4 regions of the Paenibacillus sp. FSL K6-0276 genome follow, and region 2 is predicted to be linked to each of the others. Evidence: riboswitches for the same ligand, from Rfam matches in the RefSeq annotation. Region 2 holds a riboswitch; each other region holds the start of a gene.
The links. Region 2 has a riboswitch for cobalamin ahead of MHH52_RS04560 (DUF4430 domain-containing protein). Riboswitches for the same ligand answer to the same signal wherever they lie in the genome.
Positions count from the first base shown of each region.

Region 1: it holds a riboswitch for cobalamin, as region 2 does, so the genes downstream of both, metE (5-methyltetrahydropteroyltriglutamate--homocysteine S-methyltransferase) here and MHH52_RS04560 (DUF4430 domain-containing protein) in region 2, are expected to answer to the same signal.
Region 3: it holds a riboswitch for cobalamin, as region 2 does, so the genes downstream of both, MHH52_RS03945 (S-layer homology domain-containing protein) here and MHH52_RS04560 (DUF4430 domain-containing protein) in region 2, are expected to answer to the same signal.
Region 4: it holds a riboswitch for cobalamin, as region 2 does, so the genes downstream of both, MHH52_RS02390 (anaerobic ribonucleoside triphosphate reductase) here and MHH52_RS04560 (DUF4430 domain-containing protein) in region 2, are expected to answer to the same signal.

Region 1 is NZ_CP150276.1:4,453,153-4,458,694, forward strand. Features, by position in the region: gene metE (5-methyltetrahydropteroyltriglutamate--homocysteine S-methyltransferase) at 1-1,334, opposite strand, end outside; cobalamin riboswitch at 1,488-1,694, opposite strand; gene MHH52_RS21085 (undecaprenyl-diphosphate phosphatase) at 1,888-2,748, opposite strand; gene MHH52_RS21090 (DedA family protein) at 2,799-3,422, opposite strand; gene MHH52_RS21095 (FtsX-like permease family protein) at 3,440-5,389, opposite strand; gene MHH52_RS21100 (ABC transporter ATP-binding protein) at 5,364-5,542, opposite strand, start outside.
Region 2 is NZ_CP150276.1:1,021,052-1,026,593, forward strand. Features, by position in the region: gene MHH52_RS04555 (glycosyltransferase) at 1-1,880, shown strand, start outside; cobalamin riboswitch at 2,007-2,208, shown strand; gene MHH52_RS04560 (DUF4430 domain-containing protein) at 2,481-5,060, shown strand; gene MHH52_RS04565 (methyl-accepting chemotaxis protein) at 5,270-5,542, shown strand, end outside.
Region 3 is NZ_CP150276.1:898,882-904,423, forward strand. Features, by position in the region: gene MHH52_RS03920 (hypothetical protein) at 1-314, shown strand, start outside; gene MHH52_RS03925 (SprT family zinc-dependent metalloprotease) at 394-1,050, shown strand; gene MHH52_RS03930 (hypothetical protein) at 1,157-1,717, shown strand; gene MHH52_RS03935 (transposase) at 1,742-2,035, shown strand; partial or broken gene MHH52_RS03940 (cellulase family glycosylhydrolase) at 2,099-3,546, opposite strand; cobalamin riboswitch at 3,926-4,127, shown strand; gene MHH52_RS03945 (S-layer homology domain-containing protein) at 4,292-5,542, shown strand, end outside.
Region 4 is NZ_CP150276.1:515,468-521,009, forward strand. Features, by position in the region: gene MHH52_RS02380 (ribonucleoside-diphosphate reductase subunit alpha) at 1-834, opposite strand, end outside; gene nrdG (anaerobic ribonucleoside-triphosphate reductase activating protein) at 890-1,405, opposite strand; gene MHH52_RS02390 (anaerobic ribonucleoside triphosphate reductase) at 1,402-3,387, opposite strand; cobalamin riboswitch at 3,619-3,854, opposite strand; gene MHH52_RS02395 (MTH1187 family thiamine-binding protein) at 4,228-4,536, shown strand; tRNA gene MHH52_RS02400 (tRNA-Thr) at 4,631-4,702, shown strand; gene MHH52_RS02405 (GNAT family N-acetyltransferase) at 5,094-5,542, opposite strand, start outside.

The DNA of each region.
Region 1 (5,542 bases), 2.7 Mb from region 2:
TCTACGGTCTGTGGAAAGCTTCCGATCGTTGTCGTTGGCAGAAGTGGAAGCTGCCATTTCTCTTGCTGCACCTTCAGGCGCTCAGCAAAAGGCAGACTGCGATGGTCCGGTAAATCTGCAAGGCCGATAACTTGCTCTGCTACATCCTTACGGCCGCGTTCAGGAAGTGCACGGAAGGCTGCAAGGGCTTCGCGACTGGCTGTCAGCGCAGCAGTAGCTTCTCCGGTACCCTCTAAGGCTGCAGCAATCAGGCCAAGCTCACTAAGCTTCTCATCAGCAAAGGCTAAAGCAGCCTTGACGGTTGTCTTCAGCTTCACCTCACCCTGAACGGTGACCGGAACATGCAGCAAACTGCATGAAGGTTGTAGAATAAGACGATCAAGCGGTACATGTACACTTAGCTTCTCTATTAGCTGTAGCTTAGCATCCAGATCCGAGCGCCAAATGTTGCGACCGTCAATAATCCCCGCTCCCAGCCATTTATCCTCAGGCCAGCTAAGACGTTCAATCGACGCCAGATTCGTTCCGCCATCATGGACAAAATCTAGTCCCAAACCTTGTACCGGAAGCTTGAACAATGCCTCCAGCGGTTCAGCAGCTTCAAAGTAAGTCTGCAGAATAATATTCAAGCCTGGCACGGATTCAGCAATTTCTGTGTATATCAAATTAAGCAATTCCAATTCTGAAGTGCTTATTCCTGTAACAATCGCTGGTTCATCGATTTGTACCCAGCTTACCCCTTCTTGCTTCAGTTCCTGCAACAACTGAACGTAGCCTGGAAGAAACCGAGCGGCAATCTTCGCAATATCCGCAGCTGCAAAACCTTTTGACAGCTTAAGGAAGGTATAAAGGCCTAAAATCACAGGTTTACCCTCAATCCCCGCCTGGGATTTGGCAAAACGATAAGCTTTCAGTGGTTTATTCTCGGTCAGACGCGGCGTTTGTTCACCGATCTCTGGAACGATGTAATGATAGTTCGTATTGAACCATTTAGTCATCTCGCAGGCGGTAGCCTCCGCATTTCCTCTAGCCATCGCAAAATAAAGATCAAGCCCAATGTCGCCACCATCATACGCATAACGTGGAGGTACGATCCCGAACATTACAGCCGTATCCAACACATGATCGTAGAATGTAAAATCATTTACTGGAATTAGCTCAATTCCTGCCATCTGCTGAGTCTTCAAATGCTGAAGCTGGATTCCTGCCATTTCAGCACGGAACTCTTCCTCATTTATTTTTCCCGCCCAGAAGGCTTCCAACGTTTTCTTCCACTCGCGGTTTTTTCCGATTCTTGGATAGCCAAGATTGCTTACTTTTACTTTGTTCGTCACTTTGCAGCTCTCCTTCTCCATCTTCTTATTTTGGACTCGATATCACTTGTATTCCTATAAAAAAGAGCGCCCTTCCCTAAAAAAGTCAAAGGGAAAGACGCCCATGATATACCTATGGCTAGCGTCTAACACCTTCCTATCTTCCGTAGGTGAAGCAGTGCTGTTGAAACAGGCAGGTCTCCTGGCTAGCGGTGTCAACATCCTTAGCAGTCTTCCCAGCAGTAGTAAATTGCCAGTGACATATGTTGCTATGGACTCTTCCGTTACAGTGGCGGGACCGCATCGGCTTCGAACCGAATTTCCCTATTAAGCCTACCGGACTACTAATTCCCGGCAAGCACCTGTCTCCGATATTGTCAAGCTAAAACGCCTTCGGCGTCCTTTTAAGGACGGTAAGCGTTTATGCGAGAATTATAAGGATAAAGTGAAACTTTTACTTTATCCTTATAATTAATAAAGTATGTGTCTTAATCTGATGTCATCATACGTGAAAGCCCCCATAATCTGCAATAGATTACGGGGGCTTCTGTTATATCGATTCCTTATAACGGATTTAGAAAAATACGAAATATACTACAGCAGCAAGTATTATCCGGTATATAGCAAACGGTAAAAGCTTGATCCGGTTGATCAGTTTCAAGAAGAAACGCATCGATAACAGCGCAAACACAAAGGCGCTGATAAAGCCTGCGATGAAGAACGGTAGAGCATCCATGGTGAAATATTGCCAGTTCTTCATCAGCGAGAGTAGACTGGCGCCTGCCATGATTGGAACAGCCATAATAAATGTGAAATCAGCAGCAGCGCGATGACTCATACCAAGGAGGACACCACCAGAAATCGTCGACCCGGAACGTGAAAATCCCGGCCATAACGAGAAGCATTGGACCAGACCAACACCTAGCGCCTGCTTGTATGTAATCTGATCAACACTCTCCGTTTGGATCTTCTTAGGTCCAAACAGATCCGCAATAATCATTAATACAGCACCGACTACTAGACCGATTAACACTGTTGATGTAGAGAATAAGTGCTCGTCAATATAATCATTAAACAGAACGCCCAGCACACCTGCTGGCACTAATCCTACAAGCACCTGTGTAAGCTTAAGGTGTCCACCCTTCTCGAGCTGCGGTTGTTCCTCAATTACAGGGTCCAACTGCTTCCGACTGAAACGCTTTAACCCCAACAGTTCAATGAACCTATTTCTAAAAATGACAACAACCGCTAATATAGAACCCAGTTGTATGACCACTTTGAATGTATTGGCCGTATGTTGCCCAAATAACTCTGTCGATTTCAACCACATATCATCAACAATAATCATATGACCTGTGGAGGATACCGGAGCAAATTCGGTCAATCCTTCAACAATTCCCAAAATAATAGCTTTAATAATCGTTAATAGCTCCATTTGTTCTCCTCCTTTTTAATCATAACTTTTATCTATAAGTCCTTCTCGGCTCAACCTTCGGTGTTCATTTTCCGGCTGCGCTTGCGGAAGAACAGATACCCCAGGATCACTAATCCCCCAGCAATAAGTACGTACACTACGTTGGAGTACATATCCATATACATGGCGATGTCTTCCCAAGACTCACCCAATGCCGCACCAATAAGCACAAGCAGTAGATTCCACCCCAGCGTACCAATCGTTGTGAAGATCATAAACACTCCAAATTTCATGCCCGACATCCCCGCCGGGATCGAAATCAAACTTCGCACTAGTGGAACCATCCGACAAAATAATACGGTCCAATAGCCATATTTGTCAAACCAAGCGTCAGCCTTGTGGATATCTTTTTTGCTGATTCGAAGTAGTCCGCCCCAGCGTTCAACGATCTTTTCCAATCGATTTACATCCAACAAACGACCAATATAATAGAGAATCACTGCCCCCAGCAAAGAGCCAAGCGTAGCAGCAATGATTACACCAGGAATGGTCAAATTCGTTGTGGTTGTCATGAATCCGCCAAAAGGGAGGATCACTTCGGAAGGAATCGGTGGAAATATATTTTCAAAAGCGAGCATTAGGAAAATACCGAAATAACCAAACTGCTCCATAAAATCTGTAATCCATGCTTGCATTTCGTAACCCCCATTATTCAGATCAAGTTCTTCTTCAAGTTGCGTAAATAACGGCTGCGAATAAAAAAGAAGTAAAGTCCCTGGACAGCCAAATATCCCAATAACACCGCCCCGGTCTCCACAGCAATAGATAAGTAGAACAACCGCTGAAGCGCAATAAAGGCAAACACACTATGCAAAATGGCCACCCCAACCGGCACAAAAAACAACAACGACAATTGTATCGTTACAATTCGGTTTAGCTCTTGATCTGTAAGCCCCATTTTGGACAATGTAGAATATTGATGACGATCATGATCTAGATCTGTATACAGCCGGAAGTAAAGGAAGCTGCCTGCCGCAATGAAAAAAACAGTACCCACCAGTAAAGAAGCGAATAGCATCGTGTTGTACAGTGTTCTCTGTATTTCAAACAGCGTGCCGCTAACAACAATCGCGTATGGAGAGTTACTTTCATAGGATCGTTTGCCTTTATGGGCAAGATCCGCCGCTATACCTACCGTTTGCGGGAAGTCATCCATATAAAATCCTGTATACAAATCTGTCTGTACGGGATCAATGGCCTTGTAAAGCTCGTCGCTAATCACGACACCACTGAAATCTCCCCCATCCCTTCCATCCAGCTCCGGCAATAGATATTCGGCTATCGGAACATGCTGGGTATAACCTATTTCTCTAATGGAAAGTCCTTGCTTCAAGGTGTATATCGGCTTTACTCTACCCGCTGTCAGACTCCGGTCTCGTTGCGAACCGATCATTACCAGTCCTTCATCTCCAGTAAGAGGGCGCTCATCCGTCGTAAACCCTGCACGAAGCAGAGCAAGCTTATAATCGCTGTAAGTAATCAAGGGAAGCCTTAACGTGCGATCTGGCCCGGTCTGAGATTCCACCTCTGCGTATTTGATCGGAATGCTAAGTGTCTCATAGGGTAAACCGAGCGTTGTAAGCTCTTCCTTAATTTCGTCCAAATGCTGATCAAAAGGGTCCTGCGACTGATTGCCTTTGGCTACATAACCAACCGCTGCGGGATAGTCCAGTTTCAATTCTCTGGAAAGCGTATGGATCGATGCGAATACTCCCACTGAAGTAAAAGATACTGCGGATACAATCGTCACCATAAAGAACATTCGGGCATTCTCTTTCCAGCGGTAAGACAAGCCCGATAAAGTAATAATATTCGTGTGGTTCCAATACAGGCGCCGGATCGTCTTAAGTAGTTTAACAGTGTAAATACTGAGCTGAGTATAAAAGAGATAGGTACCCGCAACCGTAATTACAACGACGGGGAACATCACCTTTTCAACCGAAGCCGCTTGTGCTGTAGCTGCCATATAATAGCCCGTTAGCAGCAATAAAGCAGACAATATAGATAACACCAAGGAGACTTTAGGCTCCTCTTCTGCTTTTCGTTCTCCCTGAAACAGCCGCATCAGTGATTCATTCCCAATAAAAAAGAACGTGCTCAGCGAGATTAGAATAAATAGCAGCGCAAAGCTACATATCGTAAGTACAAGCGCCTGCCATGGAAGATGAAACGTTAAAAGAGGTATTCCTAGAAAAGTAGATCCGATCATTAAAAACAACTTGCCCAGAATTAGCCCTAGTAAAGTACCTGTAAGGATGGCTGAGGTGCCGATCATCATATTTTCCAAAAATACCATCGTGTTGAGCTGTCGCTTCGTCATTCCATGCATCAACAAAATCCCAAACTCCATCTTACGTGACTGCAGGAACGATCCGACCGATACGAGAACGAACAAGGAGCAAAACACATAAATAATGGCTTCTGCCGCCATCATTGTATGAGCTGCTGTACTATAAACCAAGCTCTTAGAAATATCCGGATGGTAAATAAACAAAGCGCACACAAAAAAGATCATCACTGAAAAAGCACTGACGACAAAATAAGCCGCATATTTACGCTTGTTACGTGTAACATTCCTATAAGCGAATTGCCGAAAGGTCATGGCTAGTTCCCCCAAGCAGAGACAACATATCAATAATACTTTGGAAGAAGGCGCCTCTGCTGCTCCCCCTGTACATTTCACTATAGAAACGTCCGTCTTTAATAAAGATGACCCGATTACAAAAGCTCGCGGCCACTGCGTCATGTGTGACCA
Region 2 (5,542 bases):
ACCGAGAATTTGATTTAGTCCGGCAAAGGAATGTTCCGGAGCCTGCTATTATGGAGTGCTTTAAGGAATATTTTGTGCTCAAGGGTCATAATTACAAAGTCAGAATCGTGGATTATTTCATCAATGGTATGCTTCATAGCGTGGAAGCAGGCCGGAAAGATGTATTGAATGCAGCTTACGGTATCATCGAGAGCAATGATGAGCTAAGTGCTACCTTCTTTCAACGGGTGATGTCAGAATCGTATTTCCGCAAGCAACTATTAGAGCCTTATATGGAGTCAAGACTAGTCGCTGCACCAAAATCTGTGGACATTTTGAATTTTGTACTCCATTGGGGCCGGTTTCTACCGGCTGCGTTAGAACGGCCTTTTGCTCAGGATGCAGTAAGGGATTATTTGCTAGAGAAGCTACAACTGGAGACTGATCCGGTTGCTGCGGTGGCGGAAATTCATGGGATTGTAGATAAGGCGGAAAAAGATCGACGTAGAGGTACAGGAGTTACACCTATGGTACTCTCGCTCATGCTGGAGCTTGCCGCATCTGCTGATAGATTTTTGCTGAACCGACTATCACTTACTGAAATGACGCAAGAGGACTTGCTTGAGGTTGTTTTCTTACGTTATGGCAATGTAGTGGATTGGCAACCGCCACTTGATAGAATTAGCAAGCAGAAAGAAAATGCACTCCGCGCTGCTTATCGCTGGTTTGGTGAAGAGAATCCGAATGAAGAGATTTTTGCAGGCTTGTCTCCGAAGGAACTGGACGATGTACAGCTGCTCGGTCGCCGGTTACTGAAGGAAGCTCGTGTTCTAGAGCCATTTGAACGGCTTCCACTAGCCTTCTACTATACCAGTCAGCGCGAAGATGGTCCGCTGGATTATGACGCACTCCTGGAGTTAGTTAAGCATAAGGCCGGTACTGATAAGGATGCTATCTATCGATTCTTTGCTTGGTCCCAAGGAAATTCTTTATTTACGATATCGAATAAAAAGATTTATCCGGGTTATCGCCGGGCGATTCTGAAGTATTTCCTGAACAGTGACCGCGAGGCATTCAAGAATCGCGAATTCCGCAAAAGCTATGTCGCTACCGCTCGGCCTGCTCTACAAAATGTGTACAATGAAGCCCGCTCCCAGCTCGCTTCCCCGCTGGCGCGTTGGATCAGCCGCAGTCGATTTCGACTCCTGATCTCCGGTTCCATCACTGGCATTCTGGTGATTATTGCAATTATCGTATTCAGTATGCTACGTCCGGAAGATTCGAAGACGGCCTTGCCTGGGACAACCCCTCAGCCGACACCTGTTCAGAGTCCAGGCAGTCAGCTTCCGCCGGCTTCCGTTTATTTGAAGGATTTAAGCGCTGATGAAGATAAAGGAAGCAGTGTGTTGGTGTTCACTTTTGCCAACGCGGATGACTGTGTCCAATTTAATCCGACGGAGATTAGTTTGATGACTTCATCAAATGTGGTGGATAAGAGCTTTAAGGTCGCTGCTAGCAATGGAACCTGTTCAGTTCCGTCAACGGATGGAACGGATGAGGGAGACTTGTCTGGCGATTCCAATTCTGCTGACACTACTGATGGAACGGCAGAAGGTGCAGACGCTACTAACGCAGTAGTCAATGCTTCTCCGTCTCCTTCGCCTTCATCTGATGCGGAGGACAACACAGTTGTGCCTTCCGCGACAGCTGTCACAGAAGGAGTACACCCATCCTATCAGGTGGAGGTTACCCTGGAGCCGGGAGCGACAATCGTTCAGAAAAGCATGATCAAGGCTGGTAGATTTACGTTGATCGTAGATCCTGCTCCAAACGATACGCCGAATGTTGATTCAAGTGCTGAACCATCGGCAACTGCAAGTCCGGAAGGAACAGCTGAATAAAGGAATTTCTGAATAGCAGGACTATACCGAAAGGTTTGGTTCTGCTATTCTTTTTTGTTACTCATACAAAGCTTTTCTATAGACATGCTGTGGATTAATAGATATGATTATGAATATCACAATAAGATACTACATATTGGAAAAGGTGCAGACTCTCTAAACCGGAGTTTGCTTAAAAGGGAAGTCCGGTGTAAAATTCCGGCGCGGTCCCGCCACTGTACATGCGGAGCGTTTCTTCTATAAACCACTGTTCTGAAGTAAGGACGGGAAGGTGGAGAGCAGCGATGAAGCATTAGCCAGGAGACCTGCCTTTTTCATGAGCGTTTCTATTCTTCGTGGGGTAAGAATGTGGAACATATACAGATAGACTGTGTGGTCGTAGAGTTTCAAGCGCCCCAGCCTCGATTTGTTATCTTCCCGGGCCGCCCTTCATAGGGGCGGTCTTTATGTTGTGCGCTCTTATTCCAAAATATAAGAAAGTATAAGTTTTGCATCTATACTTCCTTATATTTCTCGCATATACGCTTACCGTCCTTATAAGGACGCCGAAGGCGTATATGCTTGTGTAGTACCCATTCCTTTATAGAAAGAGGTTGAACAATGAAGACAATATTCTCCTCCAAGTTTTTTGTACTTGGACTGGCCCTATTCATGGTCATTTCGATTCTAGGAACATCTCTTGCTCCTGCAGGAACCATCTTCGCAGAGGCGGGTGTTAGCACTGGGCAGGAAGCATCCAGTGATTCAGTTACTAATGCGGAGCGGATTAATGTTGCGGATGCGACCTATACGGCTGCAGAATTTATTCTAAAGGGTGGCTTGCAGTCAGATTGGCAAGCCATTGGACTAGCTCAAGCAGGATATAAACTGCCTGCGAGTTATAGCCTATCCCTTGAGAAAAAGGTGAAAGATGCAGAGGGAAATTTCGCGAACGTAACGGATTATGCGAGAATCGTACTCGCAGTAAGAGCAATTGGTGCCGATCCTACCAGCTTTGCTGGAAGCGGAACAGCTCCTGGCTATAATTTAATAGAGAAGATCTATAATCATGACAAAATCAGTGGACAGAAACTTAATAATCCAGTATATGCTTTGATTGCACTGGATTCTGGCAAATATAACATTCCATATAACGCAAAATGGACTGTGGATAAGCTCATTGCTGAGATTATTTCTAAGCAAAATCAAGATGGTGGCTTTGCCTTAACGACAGGCGCGAGCGAGCCTGATATGACAGCGATAGCTTTGGCCGCTCTAGCGGCACATAAGAGTAATCCGGAAGCTTACACAGCAGGACTACAAGCTGTGGCTTGGTTGTCCAATGCTCAGGATAGCCATGGAGGTTACGGAGATAGTGCTGAAAGCGCAGCACAAGCTATTCTAGGTCTTACATCCTTCGGTGTAGATCCAAGTGGATTAGAATATACCAAGAATAAAGTAAATCTGATCGGTAACCTACTAAGCTACCGTCTCGCTGACGGAAGCTTCGCTCATAGCCGTGGTGGAAGCAGCAATGTTCTAGCCACGGAGCAGGGTCTTCAGGCGCTTGTTGCCTACAATCTGCTCTATAAAGGTAGTAACAGCAAGCTATACGATTTTTCTAAGTCATCCGTTCAGAGTGCCTTAATCTATGCTCCTGTTACTGTAGAAGGTCCTAATAGTACATTAGCACAGGGATATGTATATGCCGGAAACGCACTTGGAGCACTGGAGAAGCTGGCACTTCAAACGAACTTGCCGATCACGAATCCATCCGGTGCTTATGTCACAGGAATTGGAAACGTTCTGGGCGGAAGCTATGGCGGTTATGATGGATGGATGTATATCGTATCCCGTGGTGGTCAATGGATCAATCCAGATGTTGGAATGAGCGATTTTGCGCTTAAAGATTCAGATCAGCTACTGGTTTACTATGCCGGAGACGACACTAAGCTTGTAGATTCGGTAACGGTGTCCAAACCAAGCCCTAAAGAGGGCGATTCTTTTACCGTAGTCGTGACTAGTAAGACATGGAAATGGGACGCTGTAACGAATACGTCCTCCCCTGTAACCGCCAAAGCTGCTGGCGTTCAGGTCCAAATTGGTAATCGTATCGTAACGACGAATGCTAAAGGCGAGGCTTTGTTCTCGGGGAATGTTCCAGCAGGTGATTACAAACTGACTGTAACAGGCTATCGTGAAGGAAAAGCGCCATCGATAGCTAAATATACTCAAGATCTAAAGGTGATTCCTAAGAATGTAACGGCTTTACTTACCGTTGAGGGTCCGCAAGGACTGATCGGTGAGGGGACTATAAAGACTTCCAATGCCCTTGAAGCTTTGCAGCAATTAGGGTTGTCCAATGATTTTAAAGTGGATATTACGAAATCCTCTTACGGAAATTTTGTATCGGGTATCCATGGAATTACGCAAGGACTTTACGACGGCTGGTGGAGCTTCATAGTATGGCGTAGCGGGGAGTGGATCTACCCAAGTTTGGGTATGGACGCTTTTGAATTACAGGAATCCGACCGGGTTCTTGTATATTATGCCGGAGAAACCACACAGGTTGTTGATACCGCGGTTGTTTCCTCATCACAACCAAAGCCGGGTGAAGCTTTCACAGTAACAGTCTCTCAGAAGAAATGGGTGTGGAATAAGGATACCTTTACTTCCGATCCAGTGACTTCTCCAGCCGCTGGAGTGCAGGTCTCGATCGGTGATAAGAAGGCAATCACAAATGCTAAGGGTGTAGCTGTTTTTGACGAAGGTCTACCAGCGAATACCTATACGATAATTGTTACCGGGTATGCTAAAGATAGTGTACCTAGTGTGGCGCGTTATACTCAATCACTGAACGTTGGATCAGCTGATATTGCTTCGGCTAAAGCTACTGCAACCATTTCAGTCGTTGGGGATAGCAAGAAGGGAACGATGCTGAACAGTACAACAGTAGCGCTAAAAGAAGGCGAAACGGCTTATAGCTTACTGATCAGTCAATTGGGTGATAAGGTTGTATCATCCGGAAACGCTGGTAGTAAATACGTGAAATCTATAGATGGTTTGGCTGAATTTGATGGCGGTCCAAGCAGTGGATGGAAGTATAAGACGAATAGGGATGCTGATCCAAGTACAAGTGCAGACAGCTATATTTTAGAGAACGGTGATACGTTATATTGGTACTATTCATCGGGTAAATAAGTACGATTGATAATTCGTTAGACGGGCACTACGATTCGGAGCATTAGCGGATCTAGTGTCCGTTTTTGATTTTGTTCGTTGTAATATTTGACAACAGACACTTTTTTTCGACATTTTATTCATGATTTTATTTAAAAATCATCACACTATTCGTCCCTCTTACCGATAAAAATAGATAGTTATTAAGATGATGTGAAGGCGGAATGTAGATGAAGAATATGAAAGTGAAATTCAAAATTGGGCTTCTTTTGGTATTTTCTGTGATCATGCTGAACGTCGTTGGGGTAACCGGCTTTCTCACCATGGACAAAATGGCCCTAAAAACAACAGAGACGTATAATGAAAACTTGTTGCCTGTTTCTTACGTGGGGCAAATGCGTACAAACAATCGGGCTATCGAAGCTTTTCTTTTGGAGCGTTTGATTAGTGTTGATGTAAAGAAGAACAAAGAACTGATAGAGAGCGTCAAGGGAAAAGTTCAG
Region 3 (5,542 bases), 120 kb from region 2:
GAGATAGTCGTTCTTTCCTCGGCATATGGCTACCCAATTTAATCGCTATATTCACAGCACTAATTATCATGTTCATGGGTGCGAAAAAGTTAAGGCCTTCATACACCGCCTATTTCATCGTGTATTTTGCGTTCGTAGTGGGTGCTACTTGGCTGCTGTCAGCCCCGCGTTATTTGCTTGTTTCATTTCCACTAGCTTTTGCTGCTGTCGCGCTCACTGAAGAGAAGTCAAAGGATGTTGCGCTTACTGTAGTGTCAGTTGTGGGGAGTCTTCTGTACCTAGCTATGTTTGTAGCGGGATATCCAGTGTATTGATGAATCATGTTAAAATAGGAGGACGTCTAAACGCGTTCTTCTTTTTTTTGCGAAAAACCTTATAGAAACGATGGTGGATATGAAGATTGATTACGACAATCAGGTGATCGAGTTTAATGTTCAATATGGAAATGGCAAGAAAATCTCCATTCATATAGATTCGTCAGGGCGCATAACGCTCAAAGTTCCCAAGAAAACAAGTGAAGAGACGATTAAAAGCGTGGTAGAACGTAATGGGAAACTAATAGTGGAGAAGCTGAACAGCATTGCGGCAGTGGCAGCGGAAAGCCCTAAGACTGGAGAGTATGAAGATGAAGGTAAGTTCCTGTATCTAGGTAAATATTATGCTCTGCAAGAGCTAATAGAGACAGGAGATTTGAATGAAGAAGAGCTTAAACTTAAGCTGAAGAAATTCTATTTCTCGAGTTGTAAGAAGATTGTAGGTGAGAGGATTAATAGATATCAGACACAGCTTAGAGTAAAGCCAAAGACCATTGACATTGTTGAGTCTAGAACCAAGTGGGGAAGCTGTAGCTCGGATAAAAAGCTAACCTTTAACTATCGCCTAGCGATGGCTCCTGTGGAGGTTATCGATTATGTGATCATCCATGAACTATGCCATTTGCTTCATATGAATCATGATCGCTCCTTTTGGCGTCGGGTTGGAAGCCTCATGCCGGATTATAAGGAGAAGGAAGAGTATTTAGCTAGATACGGGCGTGCTATGACGCTGTGATAATATGGTGTAATTCAGATGGCCCATTTTCTGGTGAATAAAAGGAAGGTAAGAGGTAAAACTATTTTCACTAATAGAACTGGAAAAAATTTAACTGCGGAGGTAAATGATGACACGGAATAAAGGAAATACACAACGCCAGATTCGAGCTTCAATTCTTTGTCTGATCTGTGCATGCACTGTCCTATTAAGTGGCTGTTCTAAAGCTGCCAATGAAACCACACAAGTAACCACTCCAAAGCCTACAACAGAAGCGACTGCACCTGCGGCTACGAACAATGCAACAGAACAACCCAATACCTCGTCCGGTACAAATACAGAGGGAATTCCGGCGGGTGTTAGCGTTCAGAGAGTGATTAAGGATGTCACGTTAAAGGATGGCTATCATAAAAAGATTGAGCTGCTGACAGACGGTGGCAAGCGGGTCACCATTACGGATCCGAGTCAAAAGATTGTTTTGCATCAGATTGAATATGATGGGAAGATTAGTGCAGTTAATGGTAAACAGGTTACGGTTAAAGTCGAAGGTGGGGGAGAGCAGACCATAACCATTTCCGATCATGTAGTGATCGAAGATGAGGACAAGCTTGGGTTGATGCCAGGTGTTGAAATCGAGTGGGCAGTGAATGCCGAAGGTCAAATCGAAAGTGTTGAACTGGAGGATTAAAGAGATACCGAGGTGGCTGGCTAGATGAAATTTCTAATCGTATTTGGTAGTATAGTGGTTCCCATCGCCATGCTAATGATACAACGGAAATGGATAAAGTGGCGTATTGTTTTCAATGTAGCTTCTGTGTTGTCTACGCTTATTTTAGGCAATATTTCTGCCCTAGCCATATATGAAATATTAAGAGACAACACGGTATTTATGACCTCGATCCATGCGATTTTTCTGAACCCAATGTTCCTTATTACAGGGGCCTACCTTGGAGTATATCTGGTCTATCGATTGATGTTGATCACGTATGAAGAAGTTTATATATGATTTAATTAAAAATAGGAGTGTCCCCGTGAAGGGAAACTCCTATTTCTGTTAAACAGCGGAAGGCTAAGAAGACTTTCCTACAACACTGGTTCCACTCTTCGTGATTTTGTACGTAATAACGTCGCCATTCCAGAAGTGGAATTTAAGACTCACTTCACCGTCTTTTACATCTTTAAAGAACGCTGGAAGCAGCTTGATTTCTTTCGTGTTATAAGATGGTGAGAAGGTATTGCCGAACTCCTTGAATGGAGTCCAGTCTTGAGGGCCTGCATTTCCTCCAGCGCTATATACAGCCTTCATCGTGGCAAGCTGGCTACCATTAAAGGTAGTCGGAATAGCAAACGATTCGGTCGTCCCTTTAGCATTGCTTAATTTGGTAGTGTCATTCACGATGACCTTTAGTCTCCATGCAACACCTTTGTTGAATTTCAGCGTTAACACGGCATTTTCACCTTATTTTTGAGAAGCTGTGAGTTTTTTGAGTTGGCTGGCTTTGAGTGTGAGCTCCTCGCCATTCAAGGTGTAATCTTTGCCCTTGGTTAAATATTTCCCATTTACACTAATCGTGGTTAGCTTATTGCCGTTTAGGTTCAGCTTCACCTTGGTGTCTTTGATCGTTGCACCTTTTTTTAGATAGACCAGATCGCTTTCGGTGCTGGAGGAACGTTCCTTCAGACCAGACATTAATACGTTGTGCAGCTCGGAATCGGACCACTTATACGTTTTGCGGTTGAAATGCTGCCCGTTATCCCAGAGCATGGAGGTCATTTTCTTTTCTTTTAAATAATAGGTCAGATACTCGAAGAATTTCAGCTTCTCGCCTTGTTCAATCACACCTGTGTCTTTATCGAATCCAAGCAGTCCGAACTCACCGACGATGACAGGGATTCCTTTGGCTACGAATGTGTTGTAAACGTTATCAAAAGTTTGGGTGATATCGTTTTTTATATCTTTTTCAAATGTGGTGTAGCCAGCGATATTCACACTAAACGGCCAGAAGCCATAATAGTGAACGGTCGCGATAATATTCGGGTCGTTTAGAGCTGTGATCGTCTTGTAGAGCTGATCCATTCTAGGCTGCGTAGGAGAAGTCTCTAATGAAGGTAGAACTAGTGGGCGTACCGCATTCTTCCCACCGGAGTTCCGAACGATCTGATGGAAGGAGGTGTTGAGCTCAGTAAGCATTTGCTCCATCTTCGCTTCATCTGTGAAGCGGGGTTCATTGATGCTTTCGAACATCAGCTTATCGGATTTATCCTTGAAGCGGTCCGCAATTTGAGTCCATGCTGCATTATAACGCGCCAGCGTCTCATCATGCTTCTCTTCCATATGGCTTACCCATAACCAGGAGTCGTGATGGACATTGATCATGACATAAAGCTTGGCGTCCAGCCGACAACTTCTTCGACACGGTCGAGGTAAGCTTTTTCTATGGTGTAGTTCGGTGCTTCGCCTATGTGTGAATCCCAATTGATCGGAATTCGGATGCTTTTGTAGCCTTGTGCGGATAAGAAAGATTTCTGGATTCGAGTAGTCATTGAATTCTCCTTTGTAAGATAATTTTTGAGGATGCTTAAATCTGGCCTTGCCTCAGTACTTAGTGGTTAGATGAAAACGAACACCTCCATTATTTTTTTGTTAACGCTTACCAAATACCCTAACATAGAACATTTCTAGTGAGTGCCTTACTAATTTGTGGTAAATTCATATATGAATTAGTGATTTCCATTTATCTTAATGTGATGGAGGATGGTTTTGAGCTGAGAGAAAAAGAGTATATTGTGGTTAAAATGATCTGATATTCAATAGGATTATCGCCAACTACTTGTTATATAAAAAACAAATATTACATGACAAATGCATACATATTAGATATGATGGAGCATGGAAAATTTAATATTAGCAATAGGTGCCAATTATGAATGTTTCGGAAATACAATCATAGATTGGTTAAATGGAAAGCGGGTGTGAATCCCGCGCGGTCCCGCCGCTGTGAAAGAGGAGTCCTTGCAAGGTACCACTGGGAAACTGGGAAGGTAGCAAGGGTGATGATACTTGAGCCAGAATATCTGCCTATTTCTGTTACACCATCAAACTCTACGAGCGATAGAGAGGTGCTTGATATAGTATTTGCAGCTATTATTGCGCTTCACTATCTTAAACCTCTTAACGTTTATGTTGAGTGGTTTTTTTGTATTGTTAAATAAGTTTACTCTGTTTTTTATCATAGGAAGTGAAGGGAAGGGTTAAGAAAAAATGAAGAAAAATAAGTTTTTAGCTTGGTTACTCATTGTAGCTGTATTTATCACTACATTCTCTACAAGTATAGTTCCGGCTCATGCGGATGGAGCAACATCTACACTTAAAGGATACGTAACTGTATCTGTAGAAAAATTCACATTGGGTCAAGGGTATATTAAGGAACCTATTAAAGTTCCGTTCTACGAAGGGGACAATGGCGCATCACTAATAACACGTGCGCTAGGAGAAGGTAATTATAGAAATTTCGGAAGTATAGATAGTGGTTTTTATTTATCTGAAGTTAAAGATAGTGGCAGAAGTGAAGGGAATATTCCACAATATATTTTAGATATGATTTCGGCCGATGGGAATACAGTCGGCACTAAAGCAGACCCAGAGTGGTTGAGTCAGTTTGACTATACCTCCATGTCGGGTTGGATGTATGCCGTAAATAATGAATTTCCTCAGTTCGGGATGACTGATTATCAGCCTCAAGACGGTGACATCATCCGAACACAGTTCACCACTTATGGCTATAGTTCTGATCTTGGTGGCTGGGGAGAACCTCCATTTCCATTTGCCAATAAGGATGCTTTAACTGCGAAAATCGCAGAAATTAACAGTGACCCGAATAAAGAAAGTATTTTGGACAGAACAGTAGTACAAAAGGCAGTTTACCAAGCTTATTCAGCGCTCGAAAATATGGAAAGCTCTCAATTAAGTGTAGATCATGCGCTTGTCGAGCTTACCAATTCTTTAGATATAGAGCCACCTGTTATTACTGTAAGTGGTATTCAGGATAAACAGGAAGTATCCGATAAAGATTTAAGTTTCAGAGTAGCTGTCACAGATAATGTATATAACGGTATCATTCCAGTAGTGAAACTAAATGGAGTCGCTCTATCTGCTACTAATGGTGAATATAAGGTTTCTCTTAACCCAGGTGGTAATGTAATCACTGTAACGGCAGTAGACGGAGCAGAAAATAGAGCAACGCAAACTTATCAAATTACCTACAAAATAAATGCTACAACTGGAGTAAATGAACAGTTAGATAAGAGCCTTGCTTATATTCTAAACACCGTAAAGAACCCGTCATTTGGAACAGGTAGCGGAGAATGGTCAATTCTTTCTCTAGCACAGGTCAACTACGAAGTGCCAAGTGGTTATTATGATCTCTATTACAACAATGTGGCTAAGAAAGTAACAGAATTAATGAAGTATGGAAAACTCGATGCTACTAAAAGCACAGAGCATTCCAGAGCG
Region 4 (5,542 bases), 510 kb from region 2:
GTGGCCACGGATATCCGAACCGCGTGCCCGTACTTTACCAAGGTAGACGCCGATACCGCCGCCCATTTTGCTAAGACGCGCTACGTCTGTGTTGGAATCAAAGATGCCCTCTAGGGAATCGTCCACAGTATCGATGAAGCAGCTGGATAGCTGTCCAGCGACCTTTTTGCCGGCATTGGACATTGTAGGGGTAGCAGCTGTCATGTAGATGTTGCTCATGGCCCAGTAAGCTTCTTTTACAAGCTCGAGACGTTTCTCGGCTGGCTCACGGTGCATGAGGTACATTGCAATAATCATGTAACGTTCTTGCGGAAGCTCCATTACACGGCCGTCAAAATCATGCGCCAAATAACGGTCAGATAGCGTAAGCAGACCGATGTAATCGAATAGAAGGTCGCGCGTATAATCGATACATCCGCCTAGCTCGATGATTTGTTCCTTAGTGTAGTGAGACAGAAGCTCTTCACGGTAGATTCCTTTTTTTACGAGATCCGTAATTAGTGGGTACAACTCACCGTAAGGCTCTTCTGGATAAGCTTTATAGCGGCGGTGAACGGCTGCTTTTTTATAAAGGGTAGTCAGAAGGGCACGGGCAGCTGCAAACTTCCAAGTAGGCTCTTCTTTCGTTACAAGCTCAAGAGCGCTCATGGTGAAGGCGTTGCTGATTTCTTCTCCACTTACGGAGTCACGGCGTAGCTTGGAAATTACTCCCCGTAGCAATGTTTCTTTATTTAGTTGATCAAGTCCCTCCAAGATACGGTCGGCGTAGACGGAAAGGCGGTTCTCATCAAAAGCCAGTTGGCGATTGTCTGGTTTTACTACGAATTGTGGCATGGTTATTTCATCCCTTCTTATTTTGGGTTAATTTTCAATATCAAAAATTGATATATTATAGCGCAGTAGGCTGCCACAGAAAGACCTCCGAGCCGTTCATACTGGCCGGAATGTCGATTATGCGTTGGTTAGTGCTTCCTCGGTAAGGAAGTGTAGTATCTTTCAGTTCTTCTATAAATCGTCCATCTATTAACACTTGACACTGCGTAAGTAGATTCCACTCCGGCGAACCGGGAAGGGCGGTTAGTTCCTCGTAAGTATAACCACTGTAAATCCATATGGAGAAGCCTGGCAGTACAGCGCGAAGCTCATGAATGAACCCCAGAACCTCCTCTGCCGAGAAAAAAGGATCACCACCTGCCAGTGTTAAACCATCAAGCAGTGGGTTAGCGGCAATTTCTGCAATAATTTCGTGTTGACGTTCTAGGGTGAAGACTTCACCGTACTTAAAATTCCATGTCTCGGGATTAAAACATCCCGGGCAACGATGGCGGCAGCCGCTGAGGAAGAGGACGGCCCGCATGCCCTCTCCCTCGTTAATCGACTCCGGATAGTAACCACAAATATTCATAGATGCTTAACGCGATCTCGTACTTCGGCTTGCTTGGCGGCATTAAAGCGGGTCTGGTAGTCGCCAGTCAAATAACCTGTAACTCTGCGCAGACGGCGGATATGTACTTCCGTCTCATGCACGCCGCAGGACGGACAGTTTGTCCCGATTACGCCTTCGTATCCACAGCCAGAGCAGCGGTCAATCGGATGGTTAATGCTGAAATAGCTGACCTGCTGTTCTAGCGCGTATTTAATGATTTTGATAAAAGCGGATGGATTACTGCGGGCATTGCCATTTATTTCGACATAAGAAATAGCACCGGCATTGCAATATTCATGGAAAGGGGCTTCCAAGCTGATCTTCTGAGCAGCACCCAGATCGTAGTATACAGGGATGTGAAAAGAGTTCGTATAATACTCACGGTCAGTTACACCTGGAATAGAACCCAGTACCTTGCGATCAATTTTGGTGAATTTTCCAGACAAGCCTTCTGCTGGTGTTGCGAACAAGGTGATGTTGAGATTCAGTTCCTCACTTTTCCGATCGCAATACTCCCGCATATGACGCACGATAGCCAAAGCCTTGGCATGGACTTCCATATCCTCGCCATGGTGTTTGCCGTACATGGATTTCATGCATTCCGCCATACCGATGAAGCCAAGTGATAGACTACCATGCTTCAGCAGATCGCCTACAGAGTCTTCAGGAGCGAGATTTTCGCCGCCTTCCCAGACGCCTTCTCGCATCATGAAATCGGATGCTTTAGCTTTTTGTGCGGTTTGGATGCGGAAGCGATGAAGAAGTCCTTCCAGCGCAATATCCATATAATGATTTAGATCTTCATAGAAGCCAGCTTCGTCTGCGACGGTACGTCGGCCTGTTACTGTGCCGTGTGCCAGACCGAGCCGAACCAGATTCAGTGTATTAAAGGAAAGGTTGCCCTTCCCGGAGCAATGATTACGCCCAAAACGGTCACCGAGCACTCGGGTTCGGCAGCCCATTGTAGCAAATTCCGTATCAGGATCACTTGGATCATAATACTGCAAGTTGAGCGGAGCGTCTAGATTAGCAAAGTTCGGATACAGTCTGCGTGCAGAACATTCAGCTGCTTTTAGGAACAATTCATAGTTGGGATCGCCCTGCTGTTGATTGACCCCTTGCTTACATTTGAAGATTTGAATCGGGAACACGGGTGTTTCTCCGCTTCCAAGTCCATTCATAGTTGCGGTTAGCAGAGAACTGATCACAAGCTGGCCTTCTGGTGAAGTACAAGTCCCGTAGTTGATGCTGGTAAACGGTATTTGACCACCGGATCGGCTGGACATGGTATTGAGATTATGTACCATGCTTTCTGCCGCTTGCAGGGTTTCGATTTCGGTTTCCTTTAGTGCATAACGGAATGATTTCGGATATAACTCGGCTAGATCGGTCCGACTCATTGTGATTTCACCCAAAGATTCACCAGCTTGTCCTTCTTCAAAGTATTCCAGACCCTTGCGGAACAGCTTGGCGAAGGATTTGGTTACATAAGGCGCTAGATCATAGTCGAGTTTATTGGCAGATACGCCGCCATATTGAGCGTTTTGCTGGGATTGAAAAATGATCGCTACCAGTGACATAGCTGTCATTATTGAGTTTGGGGGACGAACACTGCCGTTGCCGGTGTTGAAGCCTTCGCGGAGAAGCTTATCAAACGGGATAAAAATGCAGTTGGTCGTTCCAATCGCGTATTGATCCAGATCATGCACATAGACGACATTGTCATCAATGGCCTGCACTAGCTGCGGTGGCATCGTAAAGTTACGGGCGTACCATTTCGAATATTCACTGCCGAACTTGCTCATTTTACCGGAGAAGCTCTCTCCGTTCAAATTGGCATTCTCGCGCAGTAGGTCCAAATCCCGGCTGTCGATAATATCGCGCCCTAAATCAATGAGCTCTTCTAAAAGAACTTCTCGTGCATTTGTTGTACCGTTAAATTGTCTCTCCAACAACGTCATTGTATAGCTCTCCTCTCAGTATAAAAGAAAAACATCTATCGTCCTATCATTAAGAAGTGGACCGCTATAAGCGGCTGTATATTCATTCTGATCTCATAAAAAAAGCATCCCCTAGCGAGGATGGCAGAAAATGCCCGATGCGTTATGTAAATATCCACACGGATATTTGCAGTGGTCTCTCAGAAGATGACCGCATGCGGACACCGTTCCTGTTCCTCGCAGGCATTCATAGTTGGTGTCGTCGAAACAGGCAGGTCTCCTGGCTTCCGTAGGACCTCTCAGCGCCTTCCCAAGGGCTATCTTAACCCTCAGTGGCTTTTGCCGGGAGATCTGTCCTTCTTAAGCTTCTAAAAGCTTGAGAAGGACATCCGGTTACAGTGGCGGGACCGCAGCGGATTCTCACCGCACTTCCCTATTAAGCTCTAAATCCGATAAAGGATCAAAGCGCCTGTCTCCACTATATTTTGTTGTCGTTAGATAAAAATAACCCAAGATGTTGTGTTTGTAAATAGTTTTTTAGAAAACCCGCGCAGAGAGTGGGTTCTTCAAAAGTACTCCACAAATGATCCACAGGCTGTCCATAAGTAATCCACAATTGATCCACAGGCACGTGGAAAATGATTCATAAATTGTCCGAAAAGATGCCACAAAGAGTCCATAAATGTAGTGCAGACGACCCTAGAATTTACTTAAGAAAAACTACCCTTAGCCGAAGCTATATTTCGGAGTGCTCGTAGGAAAAAGAGGGGATCATCATACTGCTGACTTGGTTTGTGGGAGAGCGGTGGAGTTGTTACAATAGAAGGAGACACATACTTTAAATTTCGAGGAGGTATTCTCATGCCTATTGCTGAAGTAACCGTTATTCCGATTGGAACAGGCAGTACCAGTCTTAGCAGCTATGTTGCAGAAATGCAGCGAGTGTTGAAGACGGTAGAAGGGATTACTTATGAGCTTACATCCATGGGGACGATCATCGAAGGGCCTCTTCAGCGTATTTTCGCAGCGGTAGAAGCGCTGCATGAGTCTCCTTTTGCCGCAGGTGCAGAGCGTGTCTCTACCTCACTTAAAATAGACGACCGCCGTGATAAGCCCTCCACTAGCCGTGGAAAGCTGGAGTCTGTGGAGCGTAAACTACAGATGGAATAGCGGTTTGGGAGAGTAGGGAACAGGGAGAAATAGGCTTGCGTTTCTGGCAGGAAGTTGTATAATATTTTTTGTTTGACAGAAGAATCAGCTTTAAGCTGGTGTAGCTCAGGGGTAGAGCAACGCACTCGTAATGCGTAGGCCGGGGGTTCAATTCCCTTCACCAGCATCCTTCGTTAGTTTATCCCGTCATACCAACGTTTTGTCACACGTTGAATGTTACGGATAGGCAACGATAGGCCAACGCTTTCCGAGTACTAAAACGGGCGTGCGTCGGTACTAATTTACGGTAAAATATGCAGCCTCCTACGAAATTTGTGGGAGGTTTTTTGATATGAAAAATGATCCGCCATCCTCTTTATTCATCCACCGGTACTTACACGGTAAATTGAAGTACAGCGCGGCTTCCGGGGCTTTTGGGGCCGCGCTGTTTTATAGATAAAACAAGTGCTAAGATGATAAGTGCTGCATTTAAAATCCCTTGTAACACATTTGGAAGGTTATTAAGGATTTTTATTAAATCGTTGCATGTTAATTGACTCCTTAATGGCCCGCTTTACCTATAAGCTTTTCGTCATATGAAAGTACGTATGGCTCGAAATTAGAAATTGACACTCGACCTTATAATGATGGCGCTCATAAAGTCGCTTAGCTGCAATATTCTTAGCAGAAACATTTAATGACAGCTTGGTATGGCCATGGCTGTATGCCTTTTGATCCATCTTTTCAAGAAGTTCTTTAGCGATCCCTTGTCCCCGGAATTCTTCGACAACAGCAATTGTGTCCAAATGAAATTCTCCAGGCTGAGCTTCGCTCGTTTCGAATTCATCCTGGTCCTCTCCAAAGAAGAGCGCCACATCATTTTCCCATTGCTCACAGAATGCATCAGTCATTTTGCTATCGTACATTAACGCAATCCCCACAACCTGGCCCTCTATTTCCTTGACGATGATATTGGCATAACTAAAGAAGCTTATTTCCTGGGCATAAGCATGTCGAATAAACGCCA